DNA from 3 places in the Paenibacillus sp. GQ49 genome. Region 1 is predicted to be linked to each of the others. Evidence: riboswitches for the same ligand, from Rfam matches in the RefSeq annotation. Region 1 holds a riboswitch; each other region holds the start of a gene.
The links. A riboswitch is a leader RNA that binds a small molecule or an ion and turns the genes downstream of it on or off. The one in region 1 is predicted to bind thiamine pyrophosphate.

Region 1 (5,640 bases):
AGGACCGATGGCAGAGGTTGTTGGCGAAGCTTGGGGAGCCGTGTGGGCATGGGAGAAACAAAGCGATCGTACGTTCACCGGGGATTTTGAATTATATGATGAACGCAGCCTGAATCCCGAAAGTGTACAAGTAGATATATACATCGCTGTTCATCAAAATAGATAAAACCAACACAATGCCACCTCATACAGGATCAAAGTTTCCTCGCATCCTTTTTCATATCACGAAAGCTGCCGGGTTCGCTCGGCAGTCTTTTTGTTATATCCGGAACTACATTACGCCCTAAACAACCCGACCATGGTACCAAGTTAGTTAGCATGCTTTGCATCATTTAACCAGACAATATGCCTCATAAGCGGGTACCATTGACTTCCTTAAAATTGGGACTATTCACATAACAACCGATTCGATCCTCCCATATCAAACCTCTCATATCAGGTTCTTTACTCCTGAATTTTCCTAAAACCGTTTACATCTCCTTAAAACCGGGTAAAATCACTACAATCCAATTGGAATTACATTCTAAAGTCATCTATTTCGTCTAACAAGTCATATGTACCTATATGCGCACCTGGCAACATAACCAGTCGAAATACATAATTTAAAAAAATGCTTTAAAGGAGGAACCAAGATGATCCGCATGCCTATTCAGCAAATGATCCCGTACCACCACCAATATCCGCGCAACACGGCGACCACTGCTCCTAAAAAGGAGAATGAGAACACTCAAGGTCTATCCTTTCATGAAATTTTACAGCAAAAAATGGCGAAGAAAAATGCTTCTCCTTCCCTTAGATAAAATGGACACCGGATCCTATTCGAATCCGGTTATCGACCGTCTTTCCGCGGCTTGGCGGAAGGGCGGTTATTGGCGTTGAGCAATAAACAACTGTACAGTCCTCGGTCATGTTTCTATAATGGTTTAAATATCTACAAGATCCATGACATATACGAACTGTAAAAGGGGACTTAGCACATGATCACCATTGGTTGTTTTCACGCTCATTATTCCAACATCGCCTTAATCGAAGAAACGCTTGCTCCTTATGAAGTTGAATTGGTCCATTACGTCGATCCAGGTCTGGACCGTCTTAAACATGACGCTGACTTTTCCGAGGTCGTCATTCACGAGAAGGTAGCCCAGACGCTCCAATGGATCGCTGAGTGTCATGCCGATGCCATTCTGGTCACCTGCACCCTGTTTGCGACAGTACTGGAGCAGGAAGCCACACAGGTCCCTGTGCCTGTGATCGGCATAGATGATCCGTTATTGCAGGAGATGCGGCGAGTACCAGGAGATTACATAATAGCATTCACCAACCCGGCAACGATTGAAGGAACGATGACGCGGGTGAATCAGGCATTACAGCAAGAGGATGAGAATGGGCAGCTACACGTTGCCAAGACATCTCAGACGGAAGCAGTGTGCATCTCTGGGACATTTGAGTTGATTATGCGTGGAGATCAGCAAGGATATCTCGAAGCGGTACGAGAAGGCTTACATCAGATTGCTGAGCAGTATCCGGATAAAACGGTAGTGGCAGCCCAACTGTCTATGGCTCCCGCTGCTGCACAGGTTACAATAGATCGCGGTATTCCAATCCATAGCCCGCTGGCATTGCTTGCGACGTATTTGGAGAATAATTTGGGCCTGGCTCGATAGTAGTGGCTGGTTTGAAGTGAAATTTTACAATCGCTAAAACATGTGAAAACTACTGTGGTGGGAAATAGGCTTGCCCCCAGTGGGAGGTGATCCTATGAACTTCTCTTTTAACGATGTAATCGTGTTCGCGATGTTAATTATTGCGCTCCTGACATACATTGATCGTAAAAAGAAGTGACCCGCCACAGGTTGACGGCCTGACGGGTCACTTCATCTGAACTTGCTGCACTCGGAGGAATACCCACCGCAAATGCTGTGCAGGAGTAGCCATTGGCCTGGCTACTCTTATTGGTGTTTACTTACATTCATTTTATTAAACATCTGCTAGACAATCAACCATAATGCTGATAAAAAGTATCAGGAAGCTGATCAATAAGATGAAAAAGTCGACATGATAGCAGTATTCTCACCTTCAAACGATGTCAGACTGCCCAGCTTGCGCTGTACCGGCGCCTAGGAGCGTGTCCGATATTCCTCGGCCTTTTCCTGCATCCCGGCAGCTACAGCCTCATTCTCGGACAATCCTTTGTCCGCCGCAAAGGCACGAATGTCCTGCGTGATGCGCATGCTACAGAACTTTGGTCCGCACATGGAGCAGAAGTGAGCTTCTTTGGCTCCTTCTGCTGGCAGCGTCTCATCATGGTAGGACAGCGCACGTTCAGGGTCCAGTGACAGGTTGAACTGGTCACGCCAACGGAACTCGAACCGCGCTTTGGACAATGCGTCATCGCGGCGCTGGGCACGTGGATGTCCCTTCGCCAGATCGGCAGCGTGGGCCGCGATCTTGTAGGCGATGACCCCTTCCCGCACATCATCCTTGTTGGGCAGGCCCAAATGTTCTTTTGGCGTAACATAACAGAGCATCGACGTGCCGAACCAGCCAATCATGGCCGCACCAATGGCGGATGTGATGTGATCGTAACCCGGGGCAATGTCGGTCGTCAGCGGCCCCAGCGTATAGAACGGTGCTTCTTTACATATCTCCATCTGCAAGTCCACATTCTCCTTGATCTTATGCATCGGCACATGCCCAGGACCTTCGATCATCACCTGCACATCATGCTTCCACGCGATCTGCGTCAGTTCCCCGAGCGTAGCCAGTTCCGCCATCTGTGCTTCATCATTCGCGTCGTAGATACTGCCAGGACGAAGTCCATCTCCCAGCGAAAACGCCACATCATACCTTTTCATAATCTCGCAGATTTCTTCAAAATGAGTGTACAAAAAATTCTCCTGATGATGCGCAAGGCACCATGCTGCCATAATGGACCCACCGCGAGACACAATGCCTGTCATCCGCTTGGCCGTCATCGGGATATAACGCAACAGTACACCTGCATGAATCGTAAAGTAGTCCACGCCCTGCTCTGCCTGCTCAATTAGCGTGTCACGGTATAACTCCCAGGTCAGCGCTTCCGCTTCGCCATTCACCTTCTCCAGCGCCTGATACAGCGGTACCGTCCCAATCGGCACAGGTGAATTGCGGATAATCCATTCCCGGGTGGTATGAATGTCTTTGCCTGTGGACAGATCCATTACGGTATCCGATCCCCAGCGTACCGCCCAGGTCATCTTCTCGACCTCTTCCTCGATGGAAGAAGATACAGCAGAGTTGCCAATGTTGGCATTGATCTTCACATGAAAATGACGACCGATCAACATCGGCTCACTCTCCGGGTGATTGATGTTAGACGGCAGGATGGCTCTTCCACTCGCCAGTTCCTGGCGCACGAATTCCGGCTCCACGCCTTCACGAATGGCGGCGAATTCCATCTCTGCCGTAATGACTCCCTGTCTCGCGTAGTGCATCTGGGTCACACAGCGTCCCGGCTGTGCCCGCAAGGGTTTGCCACGTAATCCGGGATACTCTTCGGCAGCGGCTCTCTTCCCTCCGGGTTTCAGTCCGTTATCCTCCGGTTTAACCGTACGGCCCTGATAAGCTTCGACATCGCCACGCTCTGTGATCCAACGTGTGCGCAGGGATGGCAGACCTGCACGGATATCCGCATGAAATTCGGGATCGGTCATCGGGCCGCTCGTATCGTAGACACGCAGCGGTTCGTTATGCTCCACCCCTTGGGGAGTATTCGTGTCATGAAGGGCTATTTCACGTTCAGGAACAGCAATGTCTGGCCGTGAGCCCTGAATGTAGACTTTGCGGCTGCCGGGAAAGGGCTGAACCCGTCCGGCCGCCCCTGTTTCTTTTTCCACCTGCTGATCGTTATGTTCCTGTTCCATCGCTTGTTGTCCCGTTTGATTTCCTGTACTCATGTTCGCTTGTCTCCTCCTCAGTGTTCGTTCGCTTGGTTTTGGGTTGGCATCATCATTAGCTCGCTTACGTACCTGTCCCAAATCATGCGCAATGCAGAGAAGAAAGAGCGATCCTACACCAGACCAGGGGAGACATTATTCATGTACAGTTCACAACAGACCGAAGGCTGCCGCAGATCATGGATCTATGGTGACTTCCCTCCTCATCCAAGCCCACTTTCGCAGGTTATTGAAAAAGAGGCCCATAGAATCCGCGCTATATCGCCTGTTCCCTGTATATAAAAAAGCCGGTCCCCGAAGGAACCGACTTTTAATGTCCATCACCAATAATGCACCTTTATGAAGCTCCTTAACGGAGCCCTACAAGGGTCACATCATGTGGTGGTTGTGGTCATATCGCCGATTACTTCCCTACGCTGGTATGATCCAGATCAGGTGCAAAGGGTCCGGAATCTCATGCGATTCCGTCTCAGTCCGGACAATTCGGACTCCCCCAGTAACGTTAATAAGTTGCGGCTTACATAAGCCGCCGTTCATATTCAATGAAGCTGGCCCCGTTGGGCCGTCCATTACAGAGTAGCGCAACCGGAACATAAAAACAACCTTTATATTCCAAATTACTAACTTAATTGGTGACAGACCTTACATCAACATCAGGATAACATGAGCCCCATTTGTGTAGCCGCTTCCTTTAGCACAGGTGCGTATTCGTGCAAAGTCTCCTGCGAAAGTCGGCTGACAGGTCCTGATACCGAGAGTGCGGCTGCAATATTGCCTCTGCGATCCATAATCGGTACCGATACCGCGGCAGCTCCCGGCTCACGTTCCTCATAACTCGTCGCATATCCGTTATCCCGAATGTCTACCATTTGCGCCAAATACACCGCTGGATCGATAAATACCGGCCATTCAGGACCATTCATCAATTCTTCACGATCCTCGTCCGTGGCAAACGCCATCAAAACTTTGCTGGAAGCGCCCACAGACAGCGGCAGTCTAACACCAACGGGAGCAACTCGGCGAATCGCCTGATCACTTTGCACAGCCTGAATCCGAATCCGTTCACTGCCATCACGCAGGTACAGACTCACGGTCTCCCCCAATCGATCTCTCAGTCGCTCCATCGCAGGCAGCAGCAGAATAGCGGGATCATCACTGCGGGACATATGAGCTGACAGCTCCCAGATTCGGATGCCAAGTCGGTACTTCTCTGTTGCTGCATCGCGGATTACGAACCCTCGATCCTCCAGCGTAGCCATCAAACGGTGCACTGTACTTTTGTGCAGGCCGATCTGGCTGGCAATTTCGGTGAGTCCCAGATCACTGCGTGTGGTAAAACATAATAATATATCCAGCGCCCGCTCCACAGCCCGGACGGTTAACTTGCGATCTTCCATGGCATAATGCCCTCCTCATGTTTCATCACATGAAACTTGGTTACATAAATTATATGAGAAACGGTCTCATCTGTAAACCAAAAAGAGCCAAAATCGAAATAGGCAAACGTGTAAATTTTTCCTTTTTATAAGACTTAATCCCCTGTAATTTACACACTAAGGTAATGTTACCCATATATCTTAAGAACTATATAACAATTGCGTAACAAATGCCCTCAATCAATTGACTTTGACTATATTGGAACATACGATAAAGATATATTACATTAAGATATCGCTCTGAAGCAGGCTCTGAAATCGACGCAATT
Region 2 (5,640 bases), on a different contig from region 1:
ACGGGATGATCCCTAACCTTCAGGAGAACTATGTCATCGGACATGAGCCGATGGGGATCGTAGAAGAAGTGGGCCCTGGCGTGACCAAGGTAAAAAAAGGCGACCGCGTAATCATACCGTTTAACATCGCATGCGGAGAATGCTTTTTTTGCAAAAATCAGTTGGAAAGCCAATGTGACAATTCCAACGAGCACGGGGATATGGGCGCATATTTCGGCTACTCCGGAACGACCGGCGGATATCCCGGCGGGCAAGCCGAGTATTTACGGGTCCCATTTGCCAATTTTACCCACTTTAAGATCCCTGAAAACTGCGAACAACCGGACGAAAAGCTAAGCTTGATCGCCGATGCCATGACGACGGCATTCTGGAGCGTAGATAACGCCGGCGTTAAGAATGGAGATACGGTCATCGTGCTCGGCTGCGGCCCGGTCGGACTCCTGGCCCAGAAGTTCTGCTGGCTGAAAGGAGCTAAGCGGGTCATAGCCGTCGACTATGTCGATTACCGCTTAAAGCATGCGAAGCGAACAAACAATGTGGAAATCGTAAACTTCGAACAGGATAAGAATATTGGGAACACTCTCAAGGAAATGACCAAAGGCGGCGCCGATGTCGTGATTGATGCGGTAGGAATGGACGGCAAGATGAGCGATCTTGAATTTCTAGCCAGCGGTATGAAACTGCAAGGCGGCACCATGAGCGCATTTATCATTGCATCTCAGGCTGTCCGCAAAGGTGGCACCATTCAAGTCACTGGGGTATACGGCGGACGTTATAACGGATTCCCGCTTGGTGACATCATGCAGCGAAACGTGAACATCCGTTCCGGACAAGCTCCGGTCATTCACTACATGCCATATATGTACGAGTTGGTTACATCTGGCAAAGTGGACCCTGGCGACATTGTTACGCACGTCATTCCGCTCAGCGAGGCCAAGCGGGGCTATGAAGTGTTCGATACAAAAACGGACGATTGCATTAAAGTCATCTTAAAGCCTTAAATATGAATAGATACACGGGAGGACAATCTGAATGGATTCCACTTACGCTTTGCATGAGATGCTCGAGGTGCATGAAATAGCTGCGTTCAAGACGGTTTGCATGACTAAATCCATGACCATGCAAGCTCTGGTAACCGACCCGGAGCTCAAGCAAATTTTGCAACAAGATGCGACATTATCACAACAGCAGCTTCAAGAGCTCGGTGGAGTGCTGTCTAAAGCGACTGTATAGGAGATAAAAAAATGAACCCAATATTAGAACATATGACTGGTCTTAATACCCTGACCGATGACGTCATCGCAATGGATTTTTTGATGAACGCCAAGAGCAGCGTCAGAAACTACGCCATGGCTGTGACCGAATGTGCCACCCCCGAAATCAAACAAATTTTGATGAAACAGCTCGATGAAGCTATAGACTCTCATGAAAAGATATCAAATTACATGGTGCAGCATGGCTTATACCACCCTTACCATATTGCAGAGCAAATTCAGCTTGATCTGAAAAACATTCAGACTGCTATGAACATTCCGTCCTGACACCCTTTTTGATTTTAGCCAGAGACTTCAAAGAACAAAATGTTCCTGTGTCAAGAATTTCAACAATGAAAAAAGGCGGATACACTCCGCCCTTTTTTTGGCATCGTCACGAAACACGCTTATACAAGCGTTCCTTTACTTAAATCTACTTATTTTCCATCCTGAGACTACCCCTGTATACTTTCTGCACTTAGTGTAATACGAGCTTTAATGTCCTCTTACTGTTTATGGACGGTGCTCTCTAATTGAATTAACTACCAGTGAACTCAAGGCTCCATCCTCCATGACATCTCCCAAAAATCAAGCTCAAAGCGACTGCACATCACGAAAATATCTTCCATCCGTTGGTATGTTCCCTCGCTACAGCCTTCTAATAGCTTATCCGTTAACGTCACTAGGGATTGATTGTTGCTGTTGTATTCAGAGGAAGCATATCCTGTGATCCACTCTCCATAAAAAGGATGATCAGCTGCACCTGGCTTTTGAGCAAGGACTTGACCAATCTCTGCATAGCTCCATGAGCAGGCCAGAATGGATACAAGTACTTCTGCTATGCCACCCGCATGGGAAACAGAGAGCATATAGTTAGTATAGGCTGCATTTTTCAGGGCAGGTTTTACCTGGAAAACATGATCCTCTGTAATTCCTAATCGCTCCATATAAGATCGATGAATTTTCATTTCACCATTCAGGATGTTATCTACATTTTCACTAAAAAACTGCATCAATTTGGGGTCGTGCGACTTGACGATACCCAGTGCAAATACGCGGGCATAATCGAACAGGTACAAGTAGTCTTGCAACAAATAATAACGAAATTGTTCAACCGGTAAGGAACCATCTCCGATTCCTTTCACAAAGGGATGCTCAAGACATTCCTTCCACACAGGCTGCGCCGCCCGATATAGTCTCTCTGAAATAGTCAACATATGTTCCTCCAATTCATAATGTACGTATTTAAAAACAAAAAAACGAAACATCCATAGGATGTTTCGCAGACAAATACACTAAAACAAGAGGGTTCGCATGAGCTACCCAAGTACAGTGTTTCATCGTTGCATCCCTACGTTGGCATGATCCAAATCAGGTAAGGTCGGTTTAACACCCTCTCAGCCGGTTAAGGCTCCCTCGCAAACGGTTGTATGTAGTTAATTACTTTCTTATCCGCATAAAAGAAAAAATAACATTCATTTAGTATATCAAGGGCTGTTAAATATAGTCAAGGCAGATTTATCGCCCCTCAACAGCTTCGGTGACGTATTTAAACAATGAAAACCATCATAACAATGGTTGAGTTTTATCCACTGTTATGATGATTTCTATTCTTGCTATTACTGCAAAGGATTTAATGCCCGAGTTTGTTTTTTTCGACAAAAGTGAGTATTCCGTATTGGGAAGTGTTCCTCCAACTTTCATTGGTCGTATCATTCCATTTAGCTACGCTCTGCTTACTTCCGCCCTGATTGTCGTTAATTTGAAGCTCGAAACCGAGGACATTTCCAGCCTTTGACGTCAGTGAATTCAACTGGATTCTGGCTTCTACGAGGTATCCTTTATTCGTTTTCTTCACAGCACTTACAAGGCGTCCGGGTGAAGCACTGCCTGCAAAGGTTCCGACATTGTCTGCACTGATTCTGAACTGGGCATCATCATATTGAAAATACGGTGTGCGCTGGTGATTCTCGTCCAGGAAAATCTCAACCGAATCCTGATCCCATGGGTTGATACTATCTGTGATGATGTTTGGATCAGTGACATCGATCAGCAGATATAGATACTCACCTGACCACATTGCGCGAGCCACTGCCTCTGCACCTTCGCTCTGGTTCAACCGTTTTACTTCAAATGGTGCAGCCTTATTCCATGATGTGTCTTTCTTCCCATCAATCTGAACAATCCCTTGCACAGCTTGTGCAGATTTAGGCATAGGGGCAAGCTGAATCACGCCGTATTTGCTTGTATCCTGTTCCTGAGATTGTGTTCGATCATTCCAGTACAGTGGTTTATAAGGCTGTGTCCCACTTGAACCGCCATCAGTCACACGGATATCCAATCCGGCTTCATATTCTGATCCGACTTGGATACCACCCCACGGAATGGACAATTCAACCTGATATCCGGCTTTTGTCTCGCGTACACCATATGAATGCTGCTCCGCGCCCTCAGCTTTGCCCGACCGCTTAATGATTACATGTCGGTCATCTGCTTCATATGAGGTGGTCTTGCCATTATTGAGATCAACAAAGAGTTCTACTTTGTCATTCACATCTGCCTTCGCATCCTGAACATCGACAAGGATATACAGGTTACTATGATCCCATAAGGTGCGGAAACTGGCTGATCCCGAAGAGTCGCCCTCCAGTGTAGTGGACACCGCTTTGTTCCAGAGCGGATCTTGTGACTGTTTTTTGATATCCGGTTTACCCGAAAGTGATACGGCTCTCTGCGTCAACACAGGCAAGCTGGATTCATCCACGAGTCCCCAGTATGCTTTTTTGGCCTTCAGGGCTGAATCAAACAGCATAGCCTGGTTGTTGTAAGACTTCTCATCTTGGAGTCCCCATAAGGTAACTGAAGAAATGTGGTCTTTGTGTTTTTTGTACAAATCCAACAGTTCCTTATATCGATACGCCTGTTTTACAGCAACTTCATCCGACATCTCTTCACCAAATGGAATTCCGCTATCCACATCCAGTTCCGTGATCTGAATATCCAATCCAAGTTCGGCGAACATGTTGATCGTTTTTTCAATTTCCTCGATGGGCGGGGATTCCAGGTTATAGTGGGATTGCAAACCCACACCATCGATGAGCCCTTTTTCTTTCAGTCTTTTGACCAACTGATACATATGCTCTCTTTTCTCAGGGACTTCCGTGAAGTATTCGTTGTAATATAATTTGGCATTCGGATCGGCTGCACGAGCGAATTCATAGGTTTTCTCAATGTAATCCGGACCGATTAGTTCATAAAAGGGACTTTTACGTAAACCGTTGGCATCACCATTGCTATCCGCAATCGCCTCGTTTACCACATCCCAGGCATAGATCTTACCTTTGTATCGGGTCATGACGGTTTCAACGTAATCCTGAATCCGGGCAAGTAGTAATTCTCGACTGGCAGGGTTACCCTGAGGATCCTTGAACATCCACTCTGCTGCATCAATATGCCACAACAACGCATGTGCGCGTACGCCCATACCATGCTCCTCGGCGAACTGAACATATTGATCGGCTGCCTCGAACTCATAAACACCTTCGGAAGGAGACATGTACTTCGGTTTCATCTCATAGGTTGCGGTCAAGCTGTTAAAGTGTTTTGTGAGCAGTTTTCCATATGCGCCTTCCAATTGCCAGCGATACACCGCTGCACCAGTGGGGAAATCATCTTGATACAGATCCGCAAGAGACCGAATACCTTCTTCAATCTCCAGTTGCTCGGCCAGAGTAAATGATACATCATCCACATAGAACGATAACGTATCTACGCTATCTTCAGAGATGTAGGGTGTTTCGATGAACAATTTCAATTCAGTGGGATCATCGCTATACTGAAACTTTCCGGTGATCTTGTGCCATGTATTCCATTCTGCTTTGGCAATCTTCACGCTACCGATCGGGTTCCAGCTTTCGGCAGTTGTTTTTTTATATGTGGTGAGCTGTAATGTTTGATCCGTGTTGGGCTGCTGAGTAAGTCTTACATATGTCGCAATTTCGTACTCTTGGTTACGCTTAAGCAGATCCTTCATGGATAACATTGGTCCATGATAGGAACGCTCACGGTTGGCGACCAGCATACTGGACTGACCTTCGTGTGCTTCCTGCTGTGTCACTGTCAGATTTTCACTACCGACACGTGGAGTCCATCCTTGAAGTGTACCGTCTTCAAAGTTTGTGCTCAAATGACTTCCCTCCACTTCCGTAACTGCCTTGGCTGCATGTGAGACATTCGAAAATGGAAGCATGGCGAGTACCAGCACAAGAACCAAGGCTGTTATATTCCATTGACCTAACCGTTTCATACAATTCCTCCTCTTGATTTGGTCTAAGTATTTCTGAACGGATTAACATCCAGATAAATAGATTATAGTTCTTTGGATAGC
Region 3 (5,640 bases), on a different contig from region 1:
GGTCGATGATCCTGGCCGAAGATATACGTTGACGACAGGGGATTTTTTCACCGTGACTCTCCAAAATACAAATCGTACACCTTCCATGCTCATTCGTGAATGGTTGAGTGGTACGGCTCAGGCTTCAGCAGTATTTGTAACATACGGAGGTATGGTTCTCAATGAAGATTACTGAGCTTTCCATTGTATTCATGCTGATCTTTTTCCCGCTTTTCTGGATCATCTCACTCCATACGCAAGATGTCGAGGAGGCTCAATATCTAGGTCAACGATACAGATCTGCACTTCAAACTGCAGTCATGGATGCAGGTGCAGTGATGCATCAGAATGAGAAACAAAATGATGAAGCAGGTTATGATTCAACTAAGTTTGTTAAAGCAGACAAGGAGCTTGCCTTGATTACATTTACTCAGACGATGGCTTTGAATATGGGGATTCAGGATGATCCCGCAGCTATTCGAAACATGTTTAATTACATTCCTGCCGTGGTTATTCTGGATTATGATGGCTATTATATGTTGTCCACAGAAACAGAGTTGACAGGTAACCTTGAAGATTCTTTCAGGCAAGTATGGAGCCCCAAGAAACCTTATACATATTCAGATTCTAATGGTAACAGTATTAACTTTACACTGGACGACTACGTATATGCCTTTGACGCAAGCGCAGGGAAATGGATTGAGGGATTCCAAAAAGAACTGGCCTCAAGCACACAGATTCCTTTACTTCAGAATACTAGCGTATTTGAGCAAGTTAGACAAAGCCGGATTGTGACTGTTGTACAGGATGATCTGGCTGATGTGATTAACCGCCATAATGAGTTTGCCAGAAAGAACGGTATTTCCTATACGTTTACGATGCCCCTGATTGCGCAGGAAGATTGGTACAACTCCATTAACGATACAGGGATTATGGCCTTTATCCAAGGTATAGGTGTGGGTGACCAAAAGATCAACAATTATGCGATCGGTGGAGGCAGACTTGTGAAGAAAACGGCCATCGTAGGTGGGGTAGATCCTTTAACGGGTATCAAGTACTATTACCCCTCCACATGTGGTAATGGTTACCGTGCTGAAGAGGTGTTTACAGACGCAAGACAAGCAGCTGCACAAGGCTATTTTGAATATAAATGCTCTAATCGTTAGGGGAGCCTGTATGATAAAATCATGTAAGAGGTTCCTGAACTGTTTACATTACTTTCAGAAAAGACGGGACCTGTGCTAGAATAGGATTTCGGAACAATAACAAAAGTAATGTCTAATAGATAGGAGCAACCTCATCTTATGAGTTTATTGTCAGTAGAGAACGTAAGTCACAATTTTGGAGATCGCACGTTATTTAAAAATGTATCGTTTCGTTTACTTGCCGGAGAGCGCGTAGGACTTGTTGGTGCCAATGGTGTGGGTAAATCCACATTAATGAACATCCTTACCGGTAAATTGCTTAAAGATAGTGGAAAAGTAGAATGGACACCTAAGGTACGTTATGGATATCTGGATCAGCACACAAAGCTTACCCCAGGCAAAACTATTCGTGACGTTCTTAAGGATGCATTCCTTCCGTTGCTTGAATTAGAAAAAGAAATGATGAATATTACGGACCAGATGGCAGATGCAGATCCAGACAAGCTGGAGCAGTTGCTGGAAGAGATGGGCGATATTCAGGAACAACTGGAACAGGGCGACTTTTATCTGATTGACGTAAAAGTGGAAGAGATGGCCAATGGACTTGGTTTGTCCGCAATTGGTCTTGATCGAGATGTCGCAGCTCTAAGTGGTGGACAACGTACCAAGGTGCTTCTTGCCAAGCTTCTGCTCGAGAAACCTACAGCTCTTTTGCTGGATGAGCCGACCAACTATCTGGATGTAGAACACATTGAATGGTTGTCACGTTACCTGAAGGACTACCCGCACGCGTTTCTCTTAATCTCCCATGACACGGAATTCATGAATGAAGTCGTAAATGTCATTTATCATTTGGAATTTGCCAAATTAACGAGATATGCAGCGAACTATAACAAGTTCCTCGAGATGGCTGATATGAATAAAGCCCAGCATATTGATGCGTACGAGAAGCAGCAAGAGTACATCAAGAAGCAGGAAGATTTCATTCAGCGTAACAAGGCACGTGCTTCAACTTCAGGTCGAGCGAAGAGCCGGGAGAAACAGCTGGACAGAATTGAACGTATTGATCGTCCAGATGAAGCGGCCAAACCAACATTCAAATTCAAGGATGCCCGTGCGAGTAGCAAAACGGTCTTTGAGGGCATTGATTTTGAAATTGGATATACGTATCCTTTGCTGCCTAAGATGACAATGACAATTGAACGTGGTGAGAAAATTGCCATCGTAGGTTGTAATGGTGTGGGTAAATCGACGCTGTTGAAAACCATCCTGGGAAAAATATCTCCACTCAGTGGAAAGACCTTTTTGGGAGATTATCTCGAAACGGCCTATTTTGAGCAGGAAGTTCGTGCTGGGAATATCACGCCGATTGAGGACGTCTGGAATGAGTTTTCACATTTGACCCAAAACGAAGTCCGGGGTCATCTCGCTCGCTGTGGGTTGAAAAACGAGCACATTACCCGTCCGCTTAACATGCTGAGTGGTGGAGAGCAAGCCAAGGTTCGTTTATGCAAACTCTTGATGCGTGAAAGCAACTGGATTCTATTCGATGAGCCGACAAACCATCTGGATGTCACAGCTAAAGCGGAGTTGCAGCGTGCTTTGCAAGAATTCAAGGGAACGGTGTTACTGGTATCTCATGAACCTGATTTTTACGAGGGTTGGGTCACCAAAACATGGAATGTCGAAGAATGGTCTGAGAAAAACTAGACGATTTAAGACAATGTTTAACAGAAATGACAGTGACAAAAAAATCCGTCTATGGTAACATAAGCTACAACTTCATATGAACACTAGGGGGGCCGCACGATGCGGCTGAGATGGAAGAATGCGATTCCGGACCCTTTGCACCTGATCTGGATCATACCAGCGTAGGGAAGTGGCGAGCGCGTTTCAGTGAATGACAGCAAACGGCAATTCGAAAGGATTTCAACCGTCTGCTTAACGAATTGAAACATGCAGTTGCGTGTATAACGTTATGGCTATAAGGTCTATAGCTTTATTGCACGAAATGAACTGTATGTATCAGTCAGTCATCTGGTCCTATAATTAATACGCAGCCACTCCCCTACGGGAGTGGCTTTTTTGTGTTTTCATAGCATTCATGCCTGGAAGGAGATGAACAGTACGGTATTTTCTCATGAACATGTACACGGATCATTTGAACTGCATGTTGTATCTACGGGTTCAGGGGATCAGGCATCTTTTGTAAAAGCTGCAAAGGACGTTTGGCCATGGGTGGACTATATTCACATACGAGAAAAACAACTCACATGGCAAGACAAGATCGGTTGGGCTGAAAGTCTGCGCAGCATTGGCGTTCCATCTTGCCGGATCGTCATCAATGGTTCAGAGCTGCCTTCACAGAATGACATCTATGGCGGTGTACATTGGGGGCAAGATGCGATACGAAACTATAACCCTGCTGTTATACGCAATGTGCAACGCCTTCGTCTGGGTGTATCTGTTCATTCAATCGATGAGGCAAAAATCGCTGAAGAACGGGGAGCCGATTACCTATTCTTTGGGCATGTCTTCTCAACCAACAGTAAGCCTGATCTTGAACCAAGAGGATTATATGCTCTGGCTGAAGTGTGCTCTGGTGTCTCCATTCCTGTCATGGCGATTGGGGGCATCGAACCGGGAAACATTCACGCTATTCGCTCTGCAGGCGCACAGGGAGTCGCTGTGATCTCGAATGTATGGGCGAGCGATTCCCCGGATCAGGCGGCTGCATTATTAAGGCAGGCTATCGTTGATACATAAAGTCTGAGCCGCTGAATCAAGGAGATGAGCTGATGAAGAAGATCATTACTGATAGACCGGATAAGGTTCATGCAGAAACGATTATTGTAGGCGGAGGGGTTGTTGGTTGTGCCATTGCATATGAACTTGCTTCCCGTGGACAGGATGTGCTGTTGCTGGAGCGTTCGGTGATTGCAGGAGGCACTTCTTGCGCAGCAGCTGGAATGCTGGCGGCCGACAGTGAGGATTTTGCTCATCCTTTGATGGCTAAGCTTGCCAGGCAGAGTAGACAGTTACTTACCGAGCAACAGGTGCTAATGGCTACACTCAGTGAGGTAGAGACTGGTCTGCAACGCCAGGGATTCCTAACTCCTTTTCGTTCATACAGTGAATTAAGTAGTTATAAGGACAATCGGAAGTCTGCGTTGTCTACTTCTGCTGATGAGGTGTGGTGGGATCGTTCCGTTGTGCAACAGGAGGCATCATGGCTTAACAGAGATACGTATGGAGCCTATTACAGACCTTACGAGAGTGAAATTCTCCCAGTCCACCTAACGAAGGCATACGCCGAATCCGCTCAAGCAATGGGAGCACGGGTTATGGAGGACATACAGGATATACGTGTGCAAGCAAACGAACACGGTGTGCAGGGAATCACCACATCGATCGGTGAGATGAGATGCAAACATGTCATTATAGCGGCTGGATTACAGAGTGAAGAGTTGATGAGACATGTGAATCTGAGCTTGCCTGTGTGGTCGGTAAAAGGTGAAATAGCCGCCGTTCAGTTCTCAGATGAACATGCAGGGTACAGACCTGACAGAACGGTGTATGCAGAGGATATCTATATTGTTCCCAAAGCCAATGGAGAAGTTTGGCTCGGGGCAACCAGTCTGCCAGGCAGAACGGATCTGAACGTTTCTGTACAGGGTGTTCAGAAGCTGTTAACAGCGGCTACCCACTGGGTGCCTGGGATGAAAGAAGCACAATTTATACGAGCGTGGGCAGGCGTAAGACCGGCAACTCCCGATGGACTGCCTTATATAGGTGCTTGCAAGAGTATACCCGGGCTGTTCGCCGCCTTTGGGCATTACCGCAACGGTATCTTGCTTAGTGCGATAACAGGCAGGCTTATCGCTGAGTTGCTCGCTGGCAAAAGCTCAGAAGAACTCGGAATTGAGGAGCTGAGCCCTGAGCGATTGAATAGAAAGGGAGTGGTGCAGTGAATATCATCGTTAATGGTCAACGGATGGAGATTGAAGAAAGATTGAATCGTGTGGATAAATTGCTCCAATCTTTTGACCTGCAAGTTAAGACTGTAGTTGTTGAGCTGAACAAGCATATCTTAACGCGTGAGTATCATGAGTCAACGGCATTAAGAGAAGGCGATCGAATTGAGATTGTACATTTTGTAGGAGGCGGTTGATGATGTTGAACATTGGTAAATATACGTTTGAGTCCAGATTGTTGCTCGGAACAGGCAAGTTTTCGGATCTGAAAGTGCAAAGTCAGGCTGTGGAAGCATCTGAAACGGAAGTTTTAACCTTTGCTGTTCGTCGTCTGAATCTGGAGGAACGCAACCAGAAGCATTTCCTGGATACGTTGGATCTGGACAAATACACTCTTCTTCCGAATACGGCTGGGGCTTCCACTGCGGAAGAGGCGGTGCGAATTGCCGAGCTTGCGCGGGCTTCAGGACTTTGTGATATGATAAAAGTCGAAGTCATCGGAGATGGAATTACGTTACTCCCAGATCCGATTGAAACGTACA

Region 2: linked by a shared signal. The riboswitch ahead of tenA (thiaminase II) and the one ahead of thiC (phosphomethylpyrimidine synthase ThiC) in region 1 are both predicted to bind thiamine pyrophosphate.
Region 3: linked by a shared signal. The riboswitch ahead of AC6CIF_RS17090 (thiamine phosphate synthase) and the one ahead of thiC (phosphomethylpyrimidine synthase ThiC) in region 1 are both predicted to bind thiamine pyrophosphate.

What each region holds. Positions count from the first base shown of each region.
Region 1 covers NZ_JCAXEL010000024.1:49,020-54,659, reverse strand. The annotation lists gene AC6CIF_RS27810 (zinc ribbon domain-containing protein) at 1-166, shown strand, start outside; gene AC6CIF_RS27805 (hypothetical protein) at 633-800, shown strand; gene AC6CIF_RS27800 (hypothetical protein) at 978-1,664, shown strand; gene thiC (phosphomethylpyrimidine synthase ThiC) at 2,118-3,902, opposite strand; TPP riboswitch at 4,327-4,440, opposite strand; gene AC6CIF_RS27790 (IclR family transcriptional regulator) at 4,589-5,332, opposite strand.
Region 2 covers NZ_JCAXEL010000005.1:235,181-240,820, reverse strand. The annotation lists gene AC6CIF_RS12320 (zinc-dependent alcohol dehydrogenase) at 1-1,001, shown strand, start outside; gene AC6CIF_RS12315 (hypothetical protein) at 1,033-1,233, shown strand; gene AC6CIF_RS12310 (spore coat protein) at 1,245-1,541, shown strand; gene tenA (thiaminase II) at 1,808-2,470, opposite strand; TPP riboswitch at 2,584-2,681, opposite strand; gene AC6CIF_RS12300 (endo-1,4-beta-xylanase) at 2,887-5,559, opposite strand.
Region 3 covers NZ_JCAXEL010000009.1:69,734-75,373, reverse strand. The annotation lists gene AC6CIF_RS17105 (hypothetical protein) at 1-175, shown strand, start outside; gene AC6CIF_RS17100 (hypothetical protein) at 162-1,145, shown strand; gene AC6CIF_RS17095 (ABC-F family ATP-binding cassette domain-containing protein) at 1,284-2,834, shown strand; TPP riboswitch at 2,910-3,019, shown strand; gene AC6CIF_RS17090 (thiamine phosphate synthase) at 3,210-3,890, shown strand; gene thiO (glycine oxidase ThiO) at 3,923-5,095, shown strand; gene thiS (sulfur carrier protein ThiS) at 5,092-5,295, shown strand; gene AC6CIF_RS17075 (thiazole synthase) at 5,298-5,640, shown strand, end outside.